Regions from separate parts of the Lysinibacillus sp. FSL W8-0992 genome, predicted to be linked through region 1. Evidence: riboswitches for the same ligand, from Rfam matches in the RefSeq annotation. Region 1 holds a riboswitch; the other holds the start of a gene.
What was found. Region 1 has a riboswitch for FMN ahead of ribE (riboflavin synthase). Riboswitches for the same ligand answer to the same signal wherever they lie in the genome.
Positions count from the first base shown of each region.

Region 2: another riboswitch for FMN. It lies ahead of NSQ74_RS19430 (ECF transporter S component); the one in region 1 lies ahead of ribE (riboflavin synthase).

Region 1 is NZ_JBBOZQ010000001.1:3,547,589-3,559,317, reverse strand. It holds gene NSQ74_RS17900 (MDR family MFS transporter) at 1-889, shown strand, start outside; gene uvrA (excinuclease ABC subunit UvrA) at 958-3,462, shown strand; FMN riboswitch at 3,794-3,919, shown strand; FMN riboswitch at 4,041-4,166, shown strand; gene ribE (riboflavin synthase) at 4,325-4,963, shown strand; gene ribB (3,4-dihydroxy-2-butanone-4-phosphate synthase) at 5,021-5,650, shown strand; gene ribH (6,7-dimethyl-8-ribityllumazine synthase) at 5,668-6,135, shown strand; gene NSQ74_RS17875 (spore germination protein) at 6,271-7,713, shown strand; gene NSQ74_RS17870 (DUF1540 domain-containing protein) at 7,854-8,081, shown strand; gene NSQ74_RS17865 (C45 family peptidase) at 8,307-9,341, shown strand; gene NSQ74_RS17860 (Spo0B domain-containing protein) at 9,663-10,970, shown strand; gene NSQ74_RS17855 (histidine phosphatase family protein) at 11,236-11,729, shown strand, end outside.
Region 2 is NZ_JBBOZQ010000001.1:3,866,345-3,878,073, forward strand. It holds gene NSQ74_RS19415 (methyl-accepting chemotaxis protein) at 1-692, shown strand, start outside; gene NSQ74_RS19420 (STAS domain-containing protein) at 726-1,112, shown strand; gene NSQ74_RS19425 (sodium-dependent transporter) at 1,273-2,619, opposite strand; gene NSQ74_RS19430 (ECF transporter S component) at 2,767-3,354, opposite strand; FMN riboswitch at 3,582-3,778, opposite strand; gene NSQ74_RS19435 (RNA polymerase subunit sigma) at 4,095-5,393, opposite strand; gene sigX (RNA polymerase sigma factor SigX) at 5,390-5,923, opposite strand; gene NSQ74_RS19445 (ATP-binding protein) at 6,107-7,882, opposite strand; gene NSQ74_RS19450 (response regulator transcription factor) at 7,875-8,591, opposite strand; gene ccsB (c-type cytochrome biogenesis protein CcsB) at 8,708-9,889, opposite strand; gene resB (cytochrome c biogenesis protein ResB) at 9,886-11,559, opposite strand; gene resA (thiol-disulfide oxidoreductase ResA) at 11,573-11,729, opposite strand, start outside.

The DNA.
Region 1 (11,729 bases):
ATTGGAGCTAGGTGGTAAACAGTTCGATTGGAGTTCTGCGCCGATAATTTCATTATTTATCAGTTTCGCTGTGTTCTTTATCGTGTTCTTTTTTGTAGAGCTGAAAGCAGAAGAACCAATACTTCCTTTCTTCTTATTTAAACGTCGATTATTTGCCTCTTCGCAAATGTTAGCGTTCTTATATGGTGGTACTTTTATTATTTTAACAGTATATATACCAATTTATGTGCAAGCTGTATATGGTGCTTCCGCTACGAATGCAGGGCTAATTTTGATGCCAATGATGTTGGGGTCTGTTGCAGGAAGTGCTTTTGGCGGTATTTTCTTAACGAAAATGAGCTATCGAAACTTAATGGTTATTTCAGTAATATCTTATTTTGCAGGTATGTTTTTACTAAGCACACTTACGCCAGATACGGCTCGAATACTTCTTACGCTGTATATGATTCTCGTAGGCTTTGGCATGGGCTTCTCTTTCTCATTATTACCGACAGCTTCACAGCATAATTTAGATGCTCGTTATCGCGGTACTGCAAATTCAACAAATTCGTTTCTTCGTACGCTAGGTATGACGATGGGCATTACAATCTTTGGCACAATTCAAAACAATGTATTTACTAGTAAGCTAACAGAAGGTTTCAAAAATATGGGGCAAGGATCAAATTCTGCAATGTTTGATGTTGGCGATATGAGAGAAATTTTTGAACCTAGTGTACGCGAAAATATCCCTGCAAACATTCTTGATATTATTGTGAATGCTATGTCTAACTCTGTGACACATGTGTTTCTTCTTGCACTCATTCCTATTGTTATTGCAGCCATTTTCGTTTTCATGATGGGGAACTCTCGAGTGATTGTTACAGCTGAAAAAGACAACAAGGAAAATTAAATAAAATATCGTAAGAATTTAAGCTATTGATGATACTAGTAAGTCGTACTATGTTCAGGAGGATAATGATGAAAGAGACCATTTTTATTAAAGGTGCTTGGGAAAATAATTTGAAGAAAGTGTCGCTTTCCATACCGAAATATAAGCTAGTAGTACTGACTGGACCTTCTGGCTCAGGGAAATCAACGTTAGCTATGGATACACTTCAGCGGGAATGCCAGAGACAGTATTTAGATTCTATGGGAATGATGGCTAATACGATTAGCAAGCCAAAGGTTGAGTTTATTCGTGGGCTGTCACCGTCAATTAGCGTCGGGCAGCATGTGACAAATCGAAATCCACGTTCAACGGTAGGAACAGTAACAGAAATTTATAAGTATATCCGATTTATCTTTGCCAGACTTGGGGAACAAGTTTGTACTTCATGTAATATGAGTATTCCTGCTTCTTTTGAACCAACAGAAGCGTTCGTAGAAGAAGATGAAGAAATAGACAATCAAATAATTAGTTGTCCTAATTGTCATGAACAGCAAGCGAAATTAGGCATGCTACATTTTTCTTTTAACAAGCCTGAAGGTGCTTGTGAAACTTGTAGTGGCCTTGGTCATGTGGCGAGTATAAATGAGGCGATGGTGTTTAATCCTGAGCTCAGCTTACGAGACGGTGGCGTAGCTTCACTAAAGGGGGTCCATCGTGACATTCAAATGCGTATTTTAGTGGCAGCAGGAAAGCATTATGGATTTGAATTTGATCTTGATCTACCATTAAAAGATTACGATGATGTTCAGCGAGATTTATTATATTATGGCGTCGAGAGCGAGGAATTTAAACTTCACTATCCAAATAGTAAACCGGTCTCAGGAACAAAGTTTGAAGGAGTCATACCGAGCTTATGGAGACGATATAAGGAGAAAGAGGGAGAATCAGGGGCTAAAGAAAAAGAAGGAAGTTTCTTTCATGAACAACTTTGCCCAGATTGCCTTGGTGCACGCTTAAAGAAAGAAGTTCGTCAAGTTAAGGTAGCGGATGCAACAATTTCGGACGTATCTGAGTGGTCGCTTGAAGATGTATTCAAATGGACGAATAGCTTGCAGACGGCGTTACCTGAAGCAAGTCATCATTTATTGGTGCCTATTATCGAGGATATGTTAACAACACTTCAGCGGCTTATCGATGTTGGACTTGGTTACCTTTCATTGAACCGTCAGACGGTATCATTGTCTGGTGGGGAAACACAACGTCTACGACTTGCTACCATATTAGGTTCAGCTTTAACTGGCGTTCTGTATATTTTGGATGAACCGACAACCGGTCTTCATGCAAAGGATACAGCAGGTCTCATTCGAGTGCTTCAGGAATTACGTGATTTAGGTAATACTGTACTAGTTATCGAGCATGATGTTGAGATGATGCGAGCGGCAGATCATATCATTGATATCGGTCCTGGTGCGGGAATACATGGTGGTACTGTTGTAGGTGAAGGCAGTCTGGATGATTTAATGTCAAATGAGCAATCAGTGACTGGAGCTTATTTGGTAGAAGAATGCTCCCCTTCTCCTGTTCGAGTTCGTAGGGAGGGAAATGGACAGCATATCACGATTCAACAAGCAAAACTTCGAAATGTCGACATCCCTACTGCTTTTATTCCATTGGGGTGTCTTGTGTCAGTAACAGGCGTTTCAGGTTCAGGGAAATCTACGCTTGTTTTTGACATTCTTGCACAAGGAAAATCGAAAAACCTTGCCCAAATAGGATGTAAGGAAATTAGTGGGTTAGAGCATATCGAAAATATCGTTATCTTTGACCAATCGCCAATGGGAAGAGTACAGCGTTCTAATGTCGCTACTTATACGGATGTCTTTACTCACCTCCGCAAATTGTTTGCAGGATTGCCAGAAGCAAAAGAAAGAGAATTAACTTCAAAGCATTTCTCATTTAACTCTGCGGGTGGACGATGTGAAACATGCCAAGGTTTAGGGGTATTATCAGTAGATATGGATTTCCTAGCAGATATAGAAGTGACATGTACAAACTGCAAAGGGAAAAGATTTACTGACGAAGTGTTGCAAGTTAAATATGAAGGATACTCCATTTCAGATTTGCTAAATATGTCTGTGGAGGAGAGCTTACCAATTTTGAAATCGGAAACAAAGATTTCTCGCATGATTGAAATGCTATGTGAGGTTGGGTTGGGTTATCTTCAATGGGGGCAATCGGTCAAAACTTTATCTGGCGGTGAAGGACAGCGTATTAGGCTGGCAAACGAATTAAGTAAAGCATCCAAAAACCACACGCTTTATTTATTGGACGAACCTACGACAGGTCTTCATCCATCTGATATTAAATTGTTACATGCTTTATTAAACAGACTTGTCTGTGCCGGAAATACCATTATCGTCGTCGAACATAGTCTGGAATTAATCCGTGAATCTGACTGGGTTATCGATATTGGACCTGAAGGAGGAGCCGCAGGTGGTAAGCTTGTAGCTGAAGGAACGCCAGAGCAAGTGGCAAAAGTATCGGATTCCTATACGGGGATGTTTCTGAAAGAAGTACTCGCCGAAGCGTTCTAATTACATTTAACAAACGGTACTTTAGGGAAATACCAAAAAATAGAAAATTAAAAAGAATACGCTCTTTTAGTTAAGATGAAGGTTACTGTACATCTTTCTACTAAAAGAGCGTATTTATTTATGAACCCTTCAAAAGTTCATGCAAACGTTTCTATTTTAAATTATCCCCAAAGTCACTTGCTCCTTATTCATACGCTCAATTATTAGCTGGTTGCTTTAATTTGCACATGTGGATTGTGCCAAGGCAATTAAACTGCACAAAATAGCCATTAAAAAATTTTAAGTGGATAATGTATTAAAATAATGTTATCGTATGAAGTAACTAAATAAACATATCCTTCAGGGTAGGGTGAAATTCCCAATCGGCGGTGATGAAGTAATTCAAAGTCCGTGAGCGCAAGCTGATTTGGTGCAAATCCAAAACCGACAGTTACAGTCTGGATGGGAGAAGGGTAGATGTGTAAGCTTTTTAAATTCATATGACTTTAAAAGGTCTATTTGGCTACGCTTATATTCAAAACTACTTCCCATCGCCTTCGTTGGGGAGTTTTTTTATTAAGTTAAAAATTTAATAGGTATCTGTTCTTCGGGGTAGGGTGAAATTCCCAATCGGCGGTGATGAAGCAATTCAAAGTCCGTGAGCGCAAGCTGATTTGGTGCAAATCCAAAACCGACAGTTATAGTCTGGATGGGAGAAGAACGATGAGATGGTAGCCTTTGGAAAATTTATTTCCATTAGGTTTATTTAGTGACGTCTTATGAATTAGAACTCCCAAACCTCATTTTTATATGGGGTTTTTTGTTTGTCTCGTTTAAGCAATTACAGGTCAAAATTTAAAAAGTAGAAAGTAGGTGGAAAAATGTGTTTACAGGTATTATTGAGGATGTTGGTACAGTAAAAACCTTGCAAAACGATAGACAAAGTATGAAAATAACTGTTATTTCGCCAAAGATAGTATCGGACGTGCAGCTAGGAGATAGTATAGCTGTCAATGGCGTGTGTTTGACAGTAACACAATATAATGAGCAGGAACTGACAATGGACGTAATGCCTGAAACAGTGAAAGCGACAAATTTGCAGCAACTCACGGTTGGTAATGCAGTAAATTTAGAGCGTGCAATGCCTGCGAATGGACGTTTTGGTGGTCATTTTGTTTCAGGGCATGTTGATGGAGTGGGAAAAATATTACGCAAACGTCCAATGGCCAATGCAGTATACATCGATATAGAACTTTCAGAGGAGTTAACTTGCTATTGTATTCCTAAAGGTTCAATCACAATTGATGGAACGAGTTTAACGCTCTTCCATGTGGCAAAAAACAGCGTCACCGTATCGCTTATTCCACACACATATAAGGAAACCGTATTAGGGACAAAAAATGTTGGATCACCAGTCAATATTGAGACCGATTTAGTTGGTAAATACATTATGCACCAGCTACAGCGTGGTCAGCAATCACCGACCATTACAAAAGATTACTTAGCGAAGCATGGGTTTTAACCTGTCTTTGAAAGTAAAGAACGTACAGTAAATTAAAGTTTATTAGGAGGTGGCAATTTGCTACATTCAATTGAAGAAGCAATTGCAGATTTAAAACAAGGCAAAATGATTGTTGTCGTGGATGATGAAGATCGTGAAAATGAAGGGGATTTACTTGCCCTTGCAGAGTTCATGTCACCAGAAACGATAAACTTTATGGCCACATATGGAAGAGGGCTTATTTGTACGCCGATTTCACAGGAGCTTGCACAACAATTAGCGTTGCATCCAATGGTCATAAATAATACAGATCATCACCAAACGGCATTTACTGTAAGTATTGATTACAAAGATACAAAAACAGGCATTAGCGCCTTTGAACGTGCGTTGACAATTCGAAAAATGCTAGAGTCACAAGCGCAAGCAACTGATTTTCGTAGACCTGGGCATGTATTTCCCCTTATAGCAAAGGAAAATGGTGTTTTAGAACGTAGAGGGCATACGGAGGCAACTATCGATTTAGCAAGGCTTTGCCGAAGCATACAAGCTGGTGTTATTTGTGAAATCATGGGGGATGATGGTGAAATGCTTCGCTTTGATGACTTAGTCAAATATGCGGAAAAACACAAATTAAAAATGATTTCGATTGATGCATTAGCAGCCTATCGTCGTCAACAAATACAAGGAAAAAATTCACTTACAGTGTAAAAGAGGAGAATCAATTTATGGGAAAAACATTTGAAGCACAATTAATTGGCAATGATTTAAAAATAGCGGTAGTAGTTGGTCGATTTAATGAATTTATTACTAGTAAATTATTAAGCGGTGCAATGGATGGGCTAAAACGTCATGGTGTAGACGAGGATTTAATTGATGTTGCGTGGGTACCAGGTGCATTTGAAATTCCATTTATTGCAAAACAGCTAGCGGAAACAAAAAAATATGATGCCATTATTGGTCTTGGCACAGTTATTCGTGGCTCTACAACACATTATGATTATGTTTGTAACGAATCAGCAAAAGGCATAGCTAACGTTTCTCTTACAACTAACATACCAGTTATTTTTGGTGTTGTCACAACTGAAAATATTGAGCAGGCAATTGAACGCGCTGGGACAAAATCTGGTAATAAAGGTTATGACGCAGCAATATCAGCTATTGAAATGGCGAATTTACAGAAAATGATTGGCTAAATTTCAATGACATAATGTATAGGTGAAAAGGATAACTGCATAATTTGCTGGACATTGGGAAAAATATTGTATGTGTATTTTAATACAATAATTTATTTGAATCGAGTTCAGTAGGAGATGAGGAATATTCAATCAATGAATCAAAATATCGAATTGAAAACGTTGAAAGAACTATTTCAACGCTCTGCTGACGTAATATTTCAATCTTATACCTTTCAACAGCATAATGTTCATTTTATTACATGTGAATCAATGTTCGATCAGTTATTATTGAATAAGGTCATTATAAATCGAGTCCAATCTTTGTGCGAAAATGTTTCAACACCATTATTAGCAGAGCAAATAATAAATGAATTACACATTCCAAATCTTCAAAAAATAACGAATTTAGAAGAGGCTACTACACGTGTATATACAGGATATGCTTTGCTGTACTTTGAAAAGGAGAAAATTTTATTCTCAAGTAAAATTTCAAATAAGCCGAATCGAAATCCTGAAGAAACAAAAAATGAACTGGTAATTAAAGGACCGAGAGATGATTTTATAGAAGATGTCTTTATTAACATTGCTCTAATTCGCAAGCGACTACCAACTAATTCATTGAGTGTAGAAACAATGGAAATTGGTAGGCGTTCTAAAACAACTGTAGCCGTTCTTTATATGGAGGATATTGCCAATAAAACGATGGTGGATGAAGTGAAAACGCAATTACGTAAAGTTGATACAGATGTCGTGATTAATGGCGATATATTGATGGATGGGGTGGGCAAAACATCTAAAATTCTTCCCCTACATGATTATACAGGTCGCCCAGATTTTGCAGTACAAACGTTAAGTAGAGGACGCATTCTTATTTTAGTTGATGGAGTGTCCTATGTCATCATTACACCACCTAATATCTTTTTACTCTTTAAATCAGGTGAAGACAATGATTATCCAGCTATTGTAGGTTCTATAGAACGACTGCTACGAATCGTAGGCATATTAATAAGTATGCTTGCACCAGGTTTTTGGCTTGCCTTATCGACCTATCATCAAGAACAAATGCCAATTCTACTTTTAGCAACAGTTGTACAATCAAGAACTGGCTTGCCTTTTCCTACCTTACTGGAAATATTGCTCATGTTATTTATGTTTGAATTATTTCGAGAGGCAAGTCTCCGCTTACCATCTCTTTTGAGCGGAACCATGAGTGTTGTGGGAGGTTTAATTGTCGGAGATGCGGCGATTAAGGCAGGCATAACGAGTCCTTCAATGATAGTAGTAATTGCTATTTCAAGTATTGCGGCATATACACTTGTAAATCAATCGTTTGTAACGGCCATGAGTATTTTCCGTCTATTTGTCGTCTTAATGGCTTCTTTTTTTGGCTTATTTGGTTTCTTTTTGTCCCTATTCTTTATTCTTATTTATGTTGCGAATATACGCGTGCTAGGTGTACCGTACGTAAGTCTTGGTGCAGATTTGAATTGGTCTGATATCAAAAAATCTTTAATACGTGCAGCTCCAAGTGGATATAATAAACGCCCAAAATTTTTACAGCCTCAAGATAAAACTCGGTCTTCCAGTAAAAATTAATGATAGCCATTTTAAATAAATAATAAAGTTATTTTCATGCTTTGCTTGTAAAAACGCTTGGATTGGACAAAATACTTAATGAAGAGTATGGATTAGACTTATCTATATTTTTCTAGACCAATCACAAGGGGTGGATAGTTATGCCGAATGTTCAAGTAAGCTGTGCTGTATCAAATTGTGTTTTCCATGCCAAAGGTAATTTTTGTGGTGCTGAAAAGATAGCAATCGATATGGATAAACGTATCGATAAGAAACATGATGCAGAGTTTGCTTCTGATTTTGAAATGCATATGTCCAAAGAGGCGGCAAGTCAATCATCAGATACGTGTTGTAAAACATTCAGATCTAAAGAAAAAGAAAAACTTTAGATGATAGGTATAGGTTGTTTAAATAATTGCAAATAGAGAATTAAGGGCAATATTTAAATAATTTATCTTTACCTTATAATTAATGATTTGGTCACTTTGAAAGTCGTCTTCCTATATGGAAGATGACTTCTTTTTTTAGCATTTTTTATAGTGCCTCTTGACCTTCCAGTTACTTGAAGGAATACGATAATATTATCATCCGATTGGAGTATAGGAGGTATGGAAATGGAAAAATACGAAGATTTAGTAGTAAGCGTAGTTTCGATAATGGGAGATGCTTATGACATGGGTTTTCAACAAAGTAAGGAAATACAATCATCTGCTCATTTAATACAAGATGAACTGTTTCTTGCCTTATCAGCTACTTGTAATGCTCAAAAGGCTCAAGAGGCATTACAGAATATTTCACCGAATCTTTTACAAGAGATAAAAGGGTTAGCTTCTGGTTTAGAACAGTCATATGAATCCCTTATAAAAATGTATAGTGGTTATAATATGACATTTCCAGATATGGGATGTACGTCGTTTGTGCATAATGGGCATTATGTGAGAAATTACGATTTTAGCCCTACTTTATATGATGCAAGGCTTGTTTTTTCTAATCCGTCAGAAGGGTATGCAAGTGTTGGATTTAGCCAGCAAATCATTGGTAGGCTAGATGGAATGAATGAAAAAGGATTAGTTGTAGGACTTCATTTCGTTAATAATGAATGGGAAGGAGATGGCTTTCTTGCGTCAACAATTGTTCGAATATTACTGGATAAATGTAAAAATATTGAAGAAGCCATTTTGCTATTAAAAAAAATCCCACATCGTTATTGCTACAACTACTCGATGATTGATCGAAGTGGGAAAGTGGTCGTGGTAGAGGCTACACCAATGGAGCAAATTGTTTTTGAACAACACTCATTTATGTGTACTAATCATTTTGAATCACAAGAATTGAAAGAGAAAAATAAAGCATCTATTGATAATTCAATACAACGCAAGCGCTATATAAATCATTTTGTTGCAAACGCATGTACGACTGCTATGTCTGCTTTTCAATATTTTAATGATGGAGATTCACCACTATTTTTTAAGCAATATAAAGAATACTTTGGTACATTTCACACAGTGCTATACTCACCAAATCAATTAGAAGTCATTGTGGGAATAGGGGAGAATAGTGAGCCACTTACGTTTTCCCTGCATCAATTTTTAAGGGGTGACCTTATTCTTCCGACAACCATAAAAGGAAAAATACTTCAGGCTATCTAATTCGTCATGCATAGTTTATAATTTAATAGATACTAGGGGGAATGGCATAACTTTTGTTGGGCTGTTCTCCTTTCCTTTTGTTGCTATTTCGCTTTTCGAAAGAAAATGAAATTATTTTATATAGTATAACAATTTAAAATTTTTATAAAAGATAAACTTGGATATAAGTTATATTTCAAAGGGATTTTTTTAAAACAAACATGAAAAAATGAAAATTACTATAGTATAATATTATTGCAGTTATCATAAATATTAAATGTTACAGTAGTAAATACACATAATTAAATATTTAATACAATAGATGAGGAAGTACCAGTTTGTATGAAAAAACGTAAAATTAAACTAATATTAGTATTAGCGACAGTATTATTGTCATTGTTCACAAGTTTAAATGTTGTCACTTCTTATGTGAAGATGAAAAAAACGGTGGAAGAGTCAATCGCTAACCAAAGTCTGGAAGCGGCTATATCCATTGCATCATCACTTGATGTCAAACAGTATCAGCAATTTTTAAATAATCCTGTGGAAAGTGAAGATTATTGGGAATTAAGAAGCTATTTAAATGATGCAAGAGAAAAACTGGGTGCCTTATTTGTGTATACATTAGAAATTGATAATCCTCAAGTATCAAAAGCGTTGATTGCTGGTGTACCTAATAGCTACACAGAAGGGTTTGAAATAGGACAAATTTGTACTGTGCCTGAGAAGCAAATCAAACTAGCTTATCGAGGGTTAACTTATGTTACGAATGTAATTGAGGATCCAGACCATGGCGATTATCTTTCTGTAGGAGCACCTATTAAGAATGAAAATGGACAAATTATTGGCTACCTTGGTATTGATATTGGTGCCGACAAAGTTAATGGCATTAAAGGAAAAGTTCTAGAAAATAATTTACTCATGTTTATTTATAATGGACTATTTATTTTAATCGTTATTGCTTCTTTCTTCTTTTTACAGAGATGGTATCAAAAAGAAGTGACGAAAGAAGTGGGGGTAACTGAAGATACATATCAAGCTGAAATTAAAGCGTTAATTACTTCTGTATCTTCATTAAGACATGATTTCACCAATCATATACAAGTATTGCATGGGCTACTGCAACTAGGGGAGCAAGAACAAGCAAAACAATATTTATCTTCATTATCTAAAGATGTGCAGGCAATTAAATCACTAAAATTAAATATAAATCACCCTGGGCTTTCAATCTTGTTGCAAACGAAAAAACTTGCAGCCCAAAACCATAATATTGAGATGGATATATCTGTTTCACAGGATGCTTTTATTAATATTAAAACAACAGATTTAATTAAGTTATTATCAAATTTAATTGATAACGCTATTGATGCCACAACTGAATTGCCGGAGAGCGAACGTAAAATGACAATTTGTTGTCATGCGGATGAAACGAAGTACGTCTTTGAAATTATTAATACAGGACCGACAATATCTGAGCCGGAACAAATATTTAAACAAGGGTTTACAACAAAAAAACCTGAATTCGGTAAAATAAGAGGGCAAGGATTATTTATCGTAAAAGAGGTTGTCAAAAAATATAATGGAAATATCTCTATTCAAACGACAGCCGAATTAGAAACGACAGCGACTGTAATCATTCCTCTAAAGTGAAATAGTGCAGGGCGATAAGTGCATGTATGTATTGCCATAACATTATAGGCTAAATCCAATTTGTTAGATTTAGCGACTCGATTTGTGTTTACAGGATTTAAAATTGTGATAAGGTTTCTATAAAAATAAGCAGAAAGCTCCCTATATTTTGTAGGGAGCTTTTGGTTTTGGAGTAAATTCACGTGTGATGCGCATCATTTTATGTACAAAGTAAGTCATATATTAACAGTAAATATTTAAGGTAGGTTAGGGGGCAAAGAAAGATTTGGAACAGTCAATTCTTGATTTACTGCGAGCTGGTGGCTTCATTTTATATGTTAGACATGGGGAGGCAACAGTTGGAAAGGATCAGCCATATTTTAATTTTCAATATTGCTATACACAACGTAATTTGTCTGACTACGGTCGAAGAGAGGCCGCTTACTATGGACAAATGCTTCGTTATTGGCAAATCCCGATTAATTCACCTATTATTGCAAGCCCGTTGTGTAGAACAATTGAGACAGCGCAGCTAGCATTCCCCACAATGTATATTCAAATCGACCCTTTTTGGTTTGAAATTAATAAACTAGGAGGGGACATATCAGCTATAGAACAACAGCATATTTTGAAAAATGTTCAATCTCAATTAGAAAAGACACCTCCCTTTGGGACAAATCAAGTAATTATAGCGCATAGTTTTCCAAATGGAATAGGGTTAGGTAAAATTCCTAATATGGGAACGGTCATTGTAAAGCCTAAAGGTGAAGGTAACGGTTA
Region 2 (11,729 bases), 320 kb from region 1:
CAATTCAATCTACCTATATCGCCCACAAAGGAGAAGATGCTATTAGTGAAGCAATTAAACATTTAAATACAGTCACTCATACGGTTTCTTATGCAACCGATTCGATTCAAAAACTAGGCAAACGTTCCGAAGAAATAGGTGGAATTATTACTGTCATAACGGGTATTGCGGAGCAAACAAATTTATTAGCTTTAAACGCGGCCATCGAAGCTGCTCGAGCCGGAGATCAAGGAAAGGGCTTTGCTGTAGTCGCATCAGAAGTTCGTCAGCTTGCTGAGCAGTCAAGTTTGGCTTCTGGTCAAATTACAGATTTAATTAAAAACATACAAGCCGAAACTGCTGTGACCGTCCGAACTATGGAAAGTAATTTACTAGCAGTAGAAGAACAGGTGAACATCATTAGTAAAGGCGGACATGCCTTACAAGAAATCGTTGAACATGTTGTTGAAACAGAACAAGGTGTGAAACAAATGAAATCTGCATTCACGCATGTCAATGACAATTCATTAGGTGTTCAACAGGCAATACATGATATCTCACGCATTCTAGAAGATTCTGCGGCAGCTTCCGAAGAAATGGCAGCTACGTCTGAAGAACAACATGCAACTGTAGCTGAGATTTCACATAAATCAGAGGAGTTAGCGGAAATTTCTACTAAACTACAAAACGAAGTAAATAAATTTAAATTTTAATCTTTTAACTAAATGACACGGAGGAGCACTGAAATGAGTAAGAATAACATGATAAATATTGATTCAAAGACTGATTATATTTCAATCGCCTTTACAGGGAATTTAGAATATGGATTAATCGATGAGTTAAAAGAGGAGCTACATGCTATTAGTTTAGATACAAAGCATGGCTATGTAATTGATATGCAAAGGGTAACGAATATTGATAGTACTGGTTTTGGTATGATTATTAATTTCGCAAAGAAAGTTACGATTGCCGAAAAGAAAATCGCCATCATTGTGACAGATGATTTTATTCGTAAACTGTTCGCGATCTCACAATGTGACAAAGTATTCCCCATTGCAAAAAGTGAACTGCAAGCGCAGCAAATGATTAAAGAAAAAAACTGGTTAGGTGAGCTTGCCCTAAGTGAATATTAAGTGCCAGGCACTCACACAATTTTGAATTCTCCCAGAAGTAAAAATCTACCTAGCCTGCTGTGAGAACGTATAAACGAAGCCGCAACAATCGCGCGATAGCGAGTGTTGCGGCTTATATTGTGTCTGCAAGTGCCAGGCACTCAAACAATTTCATTCAATATTATTTTTGTAAAAGCATATTTAATAAAACAACGATAATAACGATCGGAACGACTACTAACATTAGCACGCGATAAGTCTTATAAAATCCCTGCCCCATTTGACTTCCCATGAGCAATTCCTTCTTCACAAAGCTTTTATCTACTACATAGGCAATAAAGATCGCAATCAATAAATTGCCCAATGGTAGCATTAAATTGGACACTAAATAATCAGTAGCATCAAAAATCGACTTTCCGAAAATGGATACATCCGCTAATAAGCTAGATGATAATGCCGATGGAATGGAAGCAATAAAAACAACAACTCCTAGCAACATCGTTAAGGCTGAACGTGACATATGCCACTTCTCCATAAATGCTGCAACAATGATTTCATATAAACTAAATGATGACGTTAACGTCGCAAATAAAAATAGTAATAAAAACAGCGCTAAAAATAGTTCACCAAAAGGCATTTGACTAAATGCTGTCGGTAGCACCATAAATAATAAGCCAGGCCCAGCTTGTGGCTCTAAATCAAAGGCAAACACTACAGGGAAAATAGCTAGTCCTGCTAAAAATGACACGAGCACAGTCAGTAAAACTACTGAGCCAGCAGAGTTTGGTAAACTAACATCCTTTTTCAAATACGAACTATATGTAACCAAACAAGAGAACCCTACTGCCAAACCGAAGAATGACTGCCCTAACGCCTCTAATAACGCTTTACCCGTTATATTTGAAAAGTCTGGCCATAAGAAGAATTTCACACCTTCCATTGCCCCATCTAATGTTAACGCACGAACAACAAGAACAATAAACATAACAAATAATAATGGCATCATCCACTTATTTGCTTTTTCAATGCCGTTTTGTACACCTAGTGAAATGACAAGTACATTTGCCAGTGTAAATAACGCTAAACCTAGTAACGTAATCCACGGAGTACTAATAATTTTTCCAAATAACTCACTGGGATTAACCGTTGAATCAATAACAGCCCCAGATACACCTAGGCCACTATAAATAAATATCCAGCCCCCTACAACACTGTAAAAGGTTAATAATAGAAAACAGCCAAGTACACCCATGCGTCCAACCCAAGCCCAAGCAGGTTTCGTTGGAACAACCTTTTTATAGGCTGTTATCGCCTCTGATTGCGTACCACGCCCTAAAATATACTCGGATAATAACATCGGTAGGCCAATCAACAAAGTGAACACCACAAATATAAGGAAAAATGCGCCGCCACCACTTTGCCCTGTGACATATGGTAGCTTCCATATTGCCCCTAGTCCAATCGCAGCACCCGCCGATGCTAAAATAAACCCTAACTTACCGGACCATTGTCCATTGTTTTCACTCATCTCTTCAATCTCCTCAAATCTAACTAATCTCACATTAATTGTACATTAAAATAGTAATTTAGACTAGTCAATTCCTGAAGATTCCAGTATGCTATTAGATCTATACACAAAAAACCCCGAGTAAGAATAAACTCGAGGCTTAATTTATTATTTTGATAAATACATTGTACGTTGTTGTTCAATCCATCTACGCATCGTTGTGAACAGTAACACCATGATAGCTGTTAATAGAACACCTTTTACGATATTAAATGGCAAAATACCTGCAATAATCATTTTATATAATGAATCGCCAACTACTGGCTCCATACCTAAGAAATAAGTGTACATCGGTAAAAATACTGCGTAATTTAAAAAGCTCATTCCTACTGCCATAACGATTGTTCCTGTTGCCAAACCTCCGACAAGACCCGCAATTGTTTTAAAACGGTTAAAAACAAATGATACTGGTAAAATAAATAATATACCTGTCACAAAGTTTGCAATATGTCCAACCGGAACCCCTGTAGGCGTACCCGAGAAAATCCAATCCAGTATATTTTTAAATAGTTCTACTAAAATACCCGCAACTGGACCCATTGTGATAGCTGCAAGTAAAGCTGGCATATCACTGAAATCCACCTCTAAAAATGCTGGGAACGGCGGAATCGGGAAATTAAAAAGCATTAATAAAAACGAAATACTACTTAGCATACCAATCGTAATAAACGATTGCAGTTTGATATTTTTCTTCATTGAAAACTCTCTCCTCTTTGCTGATTCAATCTTGCAAGAAGAAAGGTTACGACGTAATCGATTGTTTTTTCACGAAAAAACCCTTATGCACATCAGCATAAGGGAGAAAAGGCATGATTAAATAACGCCATTACTAGCTATTTTTTGTGCATACAGTGTAATTAGTAGACACACTGAAAAAAACGCTCGCACATAGCTTAATTCGTAACAACGAATGACGATCGTACCTTCATCTTCTCCCATCCAGACTATACTGTCGGCCTTGGAATCGCACCAAGTCAGCCATGCAAAAAAATCTTTGCACAGGTCGCGGGCTGAAGAGCCATTTAGTAAATCATGCGAGCTAATGTAGTTTAGTACAACACTAGCGATTTACAACTCTATTACCGCCGGTCGGGATTTTCACCCTGCCCCGAAGATGAATCAATATTATTTTATAAATTAACTATAATGTTTTATTACATAAAAGTAAATACTTCTGCTTAAAAAATTCCGATTAAATTTGTATGTTTTAATGAATGCTTCTATAAAAGGGCCATTTGATTTTCGAGTTCAGGTAATTCGAATTCAGCCATGAACGACGAATTCCGCGTTTTAGCACTGGGATTCCGCGTTTCAGAGCCTGAATTCCGCGCTTCAACAGCCGGATTCCGCGTTTCAGCACCCGATTTCCGCGTTTTCCCCATCAGACAACTCATACAAAAAACAGCTACCTCATAAAAGATAGCTGTTTTTCTTTGTTACTGCATTGTTTGTTTATTTGCACCTACAGGTATCGGTAAAAAATTTGTTAAATCAAAGCCTTCCCAACTATCCTGTACGACGTTATCTAAGCGTAGCTTTTTATCAAAGCTTGAAGCTGTCAGCATCATGGCCTCGATTAATTGCGTTGCCCGCACAGCATCCATTGTCATCAAATCCAGCGGTGCGTCAAAGGTGATGACAACACCACCATCTTCTTCTTTCACTGTGTACGTTACATTTTCAGGGATGACAGGTACATAAATATCATCTTTTTTATCACGCATGGCGATAAGTGCCTCTGTAACAGTAGGATATGTTTGGTGGAAGTCGGGCGATAAATATTCAGTACCATTTTCTTCTGTATATAAATAATAGTTGTAATGATTATCTTTCGTTAACTGTATAGGCTCACTTGGCTCACCAACCTGCGAAAATTCATAAGGAGAACCATCTGCATTTTTTAACGCAATCGCTTTATATTCAGAGTCGGAAAAAGTATCTTTTAACGAGCTTAAATATTTTGTTACAGAAGCTGAAGCTACATCGTAATCATTTTTTTTAGGTAAGACGTGAACTAGCGTCTCACCCTCTTCCTTCAACTCACCTTTGTATGGATGATAATTAGCAAAACCAAGTGCTTCCTCATCAATTTGTGGTGCGTATTTTTCATACATTTGTAGAGTTGTCGGCTTTTTCTTTCCAAAATCAGCCGTTAATTTTTCGTTCGGGATTACATAGGTCATTGGTATGCTATCAGCATTGCCACCTGGTAAGCCGATTCTAAATACTACTGCATTTGCTAAATCGTCTTCGTAAACTGATGTCCGAAGCGATAGCATTCGTGCATGTTCGGCACCGATATTCGCTTTCATCACACCATCTGCATTTTCATTTTCTTGTATAGCTCGATCCTCTTGCATCGTAGAAAAATTTTCAGGAGGGGCATTTGCCTCATCCTTAACTGGATTATTATTTGTTAAAAACACGTACCCTGCTATTGATAGTACAAAAACAGCTGCAATACTACTAAAAATAGGTAACTTACTCTTTTTACGCTTTTGCATCGGCTTGATGCTTTCATTCTCATGAGCAGCAATAGACCGCTCTTGCTCTTCAAGCACTTTTGAATCTATTGGTTGTTGCATTGCTTCTTGAAGATGTATATTATCTTGCAGACGTGAATCTGCTAGCAATCGTTTCAACACTTCTTCTTTCGAACGGTTATCAGTCAGCTTCGGGGCATTCTTCAACATTTGTTCTAGTTGTTCATCGTCGTCAAATTGTTTATGAGTCATTGCCTTTTCGCCTCCTGTTCCCTAACCTGTTGTAGCTGTTGCCTTAAAAATTTAATGGCTCGATGTTGCGTCGTCTTAACCTTTGCTTCTGTCCAATCAAGTATTTGCGCTGTTTCAGCAATCGATAAATCTTGGAAAAAGCGCATAATAATCACCATTTTTTGATCCCCTGTACAATTTTCAAGTGCAGACTCTATTTGCATTAATTCATCACTGGCCTGTAGCATATCTTCCGGTGATGGTGTGGTTGAATGTAGTTGTTCCGTTTCCCAGTCAAAAAAATCGAGCGAATGTTTTTTCCGCACTGCCTGCTTTCTAAAATGATCTATTGCGACATTTTTAGCAATAGCAAAAAGCCATGTTTTTTCACTGCTATTTCCTGCGAATTGTTCATACGATCGCAGAACACGAACGTACACCTCATGTGATAAATCCTCAGCAAGTGTACGATTTTTCACTAGATAAATAAGAAACTGGAACACGTCTTGATGGTATGAATCGTATAATCGATGGAACACGGAGTCATTCAAAGCACTCCACCCCCGTTCTCATAGTATTTGTCGTCTAACGCTCGCACAAGTTACATCTTAATTAATGATTTTTTGCTCAAAATTTCGCTATGTGCCATTCCCTGCACTAAAACTACATACAATCAGCTAACAGACTTTGGCATTAAGTTTTCGAATCAATGGGCTTCTAACGGACAATGTTAGTTAGTCGAAGGGTAAATAGAAAGTAAAGGTTGTTCCTTCTTTTAATACACTATCGACCATAATATTTCCAGAATGTGCCTTTACAATGTTTCGAGCAATAGCAAGCCCTAAACCTGTTCCCCCTTTAGAACGTGTACGCGCTTTATCAGCCTTGTAAAAACGCTCAAAAACATATGGTAAATCTTCCTGTGGAATACCATGTCCTGTATCCTGAACTGAGATTTTAGCAAATGTCGGTTCCTTCTCTACTTTCACAAAGACAGAACCTTCATCTGTATGACGCAGTGCATTATCAACTAAGTTCGTTAACACTTGTTCAATACGATCCTCATCCATGCTTATGACCGCATCTTCCTCAAACTCACTATTAAATAGGAGCTGTACATGCTTCTCTTTTGCTACTTGTGCAAATTTTTGCGTAATGCGCTCAAATGTCGCATTAATCGGTACTTCATCTTTGTATAATGTCATATGTCCAGATTCCATCCGTGCTAAATCCAATAAATCTGTAACTAAACGTCCCATACGCTTTGATTCATCATAAATAATTTTAGTAATCTCATTGCGCTCTTCTTGATCTTGTATAAAATCATCATCCATTAGCGCTTCTGAGTAGCCCTGAAGCATTGAAATAGGTGTCCGTAGCTCATGTGAAACATTGGCAATAAAGTCTGAGCGAAGCTTTTCTAGACGATGCTGTTCTGTCATATCACGGATAACAGCAACAGCTCCTCGTATCAATTCCCCACTATAGAGCGGGCTAATCGTAAATGTATAATAATTTCCATCCATCTCAATTTCTTCTTCCAGCTTATCTTCAAACATTAATACATGATCAAGCATATGATATAGTTCAGGTGGAATAGGCTTGGCACTTTGCGAGCCTTTATTGACAAACCATTTTTGCATTAAGCGTTCCGCAGGTGGATTGCTGAGTAAAATAGTACGATCCCGATTAAACGTTATAACAGCATCAGTCATAGAAGTTAAAATATTGGATAATTGCTCATTTTCTTGATTGATTACTTCTAAATTATGCTTTAACTGGCGCCCCATTTGATTGAATGCAACCGCAAGCTGTCCAATTTCATCGTTTTGCGTTGTCGGCATTTTTGCCTCGAAATTACCTTTTGCAATTTCAAATGCTAGCTCGCGCATTTTTCGTAGCGGCGAAGTAATACGTGATGAAAGGAAAAATGCAAAGAATGTCGTTAACACAAAGGCAATGAATGCCGCTAAAAAGACAATTTTCGTAGTCTCTTTGGACGTTTTATGTAACGCATCTGGACTTTGGTAAATAAATACAGCACCATGCACTTCATTTTCTACGTTTAGTGGGAAACCTAACACGACATACGATTCCATTTTTTCTTTATCAGTCGAGGAAGGCATCATCATTTCCTTAATGATTGGATCATCTGATTTGAAAACTTCATGGAACGCTTTATTCGCTAAAATTGCGCCTTGAATTTCTTTTTTGTTAACGCCTTCCTGCATCGCAAATGTTACTTCTAGATGATTAATGGCGATAAGCGCATTTGTACCATCAGGTAAAATATCTGTTAATAGTTGCGAAGTCGATTCGGCTGTTTCATTGTCATCCACTATACTCGCTATTGTTGCAGCCGTTTGACGCAACGAAATCTCGGCTTGCTGCATATGATAGTTTTGAAGGAATTCGAGCATTAAAACCGTGAAAACAAATAATACAAATGAAACGAGAAGCAATATGGTTACCCATAGCTTCCCGACAACACTGTTCCATATTCTATTCATTGACAACCTCAAATTTGTAACCAACGCCCCAAACAGTAACAATCATTTTTGCAGCGTTTTCTGATACACGATTGAGCTTCTCACGTAATCGCTTAACATGTGTATCTACTGTACGTAGATCCCCAAAGAAATCGTAATGCCAAACCTCTTTTAGTAATTGTTCACGGTCAAATACTTTGTCTGGAGATTTTGCAAGGAAATACAATAATTCATACTCTTTCGGTGTTAAATTTACTTCGATTCCCTCTGCAGTTACACGGTGTGCATCATGATCAATCATCAAGTGTTGGAATACCACTAAATCTTTTGATGAAGATGCATTTGTTGTAGGTGAAAATGCTTGTGAGCGACGCAAAATAGCTTTTACACGTAGCACTACTTCACGCGGACTAAATGGTTTTACAATATAATCATCTGCCCCAAGCTCGAAGCCTTGTACACGGTTCGCTTCCTCACCTTTTGCAGTTAATAAAATAATTGGAGTTGCAGCACGTTCTCTAATTTCTGCACAAACTTCTAGCCCATCTTTTTCAGGCATCATAATATCTAGTAAAATACAGTGATACTCTTTTTCTAAAGATTTCTCGATCGCTTCTTCACCATTCTCTGCTTCGTCGACTTGGTACCCTTCGCGCTCCAAATACATTTTTAATAAGCGGCGAATGCGATCCTCATCGTCTACTACTAATACTGAAATATTCTCTGACACTTTCACGATCCCTCTCTTCCAAACTTTCTCTATCCTCTATTGTACATGGTACACAACGTCTTGAAAAGAAAAGAAAGCCCTTTCGCCGCAGCGAAAAGGCTTTTCGTTTCCCATTGTTACGCGTAGGAGTGTAAACCTGCAAGAATTAAGTTAACAGCTATTAGGTTAAATAAAATAATACCAAAACCAATTAGTGCTAACCAAGCAGATTTTTCACCTTCCCAGCCCTTAGATAGACGTAGATGTAGGAATGCTGCATAGAATAACCATGTAATAAGGGCCCATACTTCTTTCGGGTCCCATCCCCAGAAACGACTCCACGCAAGTTGTGCCCAAATCATCGCAAAGATGAGTGCACCTAACGTGAAAACAGGGAAACCAATAATAACAGATCGATAACCAATTTCATCTAATAATTGCAGATTTACACGTTTAACAAGCGGCTGGAACAATGCGCTAATTCGACGACGTGCAATAAGACGAATTAACAAGTATAGTAATGACCCTACCAGTAAAGACCAAACAACTGTTGTTAATTTTTTCGCATTAATGAGTGCAGGCATTTCTACTAATGGAGACATGCCATGCTCCTCAACTGCCTCATAATCGTGCATGCCAAAAATTGGTGGCAAATTATAAGTAATTTGACGAGATACACCTTCTTTATCAAGATACGTGTATTTTGATTCGTAATCCATAACACTAAATGTAGATGAAACAGCAACAAAGCCAATTACAACAACTAAACAGTACATAACGGCTTCAAGCCAAAAACGTTGCTTTGAAGGCTTCTTTAAATCAACAACTTTTAATAAGTAAATTAAACCTGCAACTGCACTAATTGCTAAAATGGATTGACCCATGGCAGCTGTAATAACGTGAATTGTTAACCAATAACTTTGTAATGAAGGTACTAATGGACTTACTTCGCTCGGGAACATCGACGCATATGCAATAATTAAAAGCGCTACAGGTAACGCTACAAATCCTAATGCTGTCAGACGATAAATAAAGTAGATTAAAATGAATGCTGCAACGATAAACATCCCGAAAGCAGTTGTAAATTCAAACATATTACTTACAGGAGCGTGCCCTGTATGAATCCAACGTGTAATAAAATAACCAAGTTGTGCAAGGAAACCAACAATCGTCACTGTAATTGCAAGTTTACCCCATTTATCAGTATTTTTACCGGAAGCATTGGATTGTTTAATTGCACCGCCAAATAATAAGGTTGCTACTAGATAGGCTACAAATGCTACAAATAATAGATTCCCACTTAAGTCAATCAAACTCATAAGGTGTTGTCACCTTCCTTTTTATTATTGCCATGGCTTGTGGACTTTTCATCCTCTTCTGCTATATCTAACTGGTCATTATATTGTGGTAGACCAGCAAATGCAGTCACGGCATCTAAATCTTTTTTCATGCTAAACATATTTTTGTTTACGTGGGCAGCCATCAGTAATTTACCATCTGGCTCTACTTGTAACCAAAGACGACGGTGATTCCAATATGAACCAATCGCAACGCCAATCATGAAAATAATACCACCAACAAATAAAATAGGGATTGTGCGGTCTTTACGTATCGTAAAGCCTGACATATCTCGTGTTTCCACACTTGCAAATTTCATTTTGTATTGATTTTCGCCTAGTGGCTCTAGTGTTTGTTTAATAGCAACAAAGCTTGTTTCACCCTCTGGTGTTTCTGGTGTTGTCATTTTAAATAGAAATGCTGGATTATTAGGAACGGACGTCGCAGTTTGCGGTACACCATTTTCAAACCCAGAGAAGTCTGGCGTGTAGACAAGTAGTTTAACAGATGTACCATTTCCTAAATCATAGTCCTTTTTAGGGTTTGTTAAATCGATTTCTACTTTACCAAGTGATTGCTCAGTTGTTTTATTTACTAGTTCAAAATTCATTTGCTTCAATTCATTTAAACGATAATCCATTTGATATAATGCGTAGCCATCTTCTTTTAACGGATGGTTAACTCGAATTGAATAATCTCTAACCTTTTCTAGATTATCCGTATCACCAGCAATTGCATCTTCAGGCTGTTTGTATAACGTAACATTAGTTTGGAAGTTTTTCGCAACGACGTTCACGCCTTGTTTCAGCTGTTCGCCTTGTGGTGTATTATCATGTGTTTCTAAAATAAATTCATGATTTTCAATAAAATAACCTTCCATACCCGTTATTGCACGTGTTTCACCTTCACGTACCCATATCGATTCATCGACATAAAAACCAGGAACTAAACGCAACATAACCCCTGCTAAAAAGATAATGAGGCCTACATGATTTATGTACGGACCGTATCGCGCGAAACGCCCTTTTTCTGCTAACAAAGCACTTCCATCTCGACGAACATTATATTTCATCTCAGTCATTTTCTTTTCAACTTTATTAAGCATCTCTTCAGGACTTTCAGTTACTTGTCCTTCCGCAACAATACGTTGGCGCTTCATAAAGCTTTCATGGCGCTTTACTCGTTGATTTTTCAATGATTTATAAAGTGGTATACCACGGTCAAGACTTGCAACAATAATCGATACCGCAAGCATCCCAACTAAAATTTGGAACCACCAAGAGCTATATAAATCTGAAAGACCTAATGTATAATAGATTTTCCCCACGAAACCATAAACATCCTCGTAATATGCTCCCTTTTCAATGTCAGAAGCTTTTACGTAAAACTCTTGCGGTAATAAGGTTCCAATTGAAGCTGCTATTAATGTGATAATAATTAAAGCGATTCCAACTTTAACACTAGAGAAAAAATTCCAAATTTTATCGACAATTGTTTTGTTGTACGTTTTTGAGCGAATAGCCGTACCATCATAGCGCATATCGACAACTTTATTCTGTTTTTCTTCTTCGGTTAAAGGACGACCACATTTCTCACAGAGCTTCGTGCCAAACGGATTACTATGTCCACAAGCACAAATGATATTCTCCATCGTCAATTACCCCTCATTTTGGCTTTATTAATTCCATGTAAGAAGCGATATTCGCCTCTGTCATTTCTCCAGTCGTAATTTTAACTACCTTACCATCTGGATCAATTAAAACAGTTGCAGGTAAATTCCCAACATTATAGGCAGTCATAACACTTTTTGTTTTGTCAATT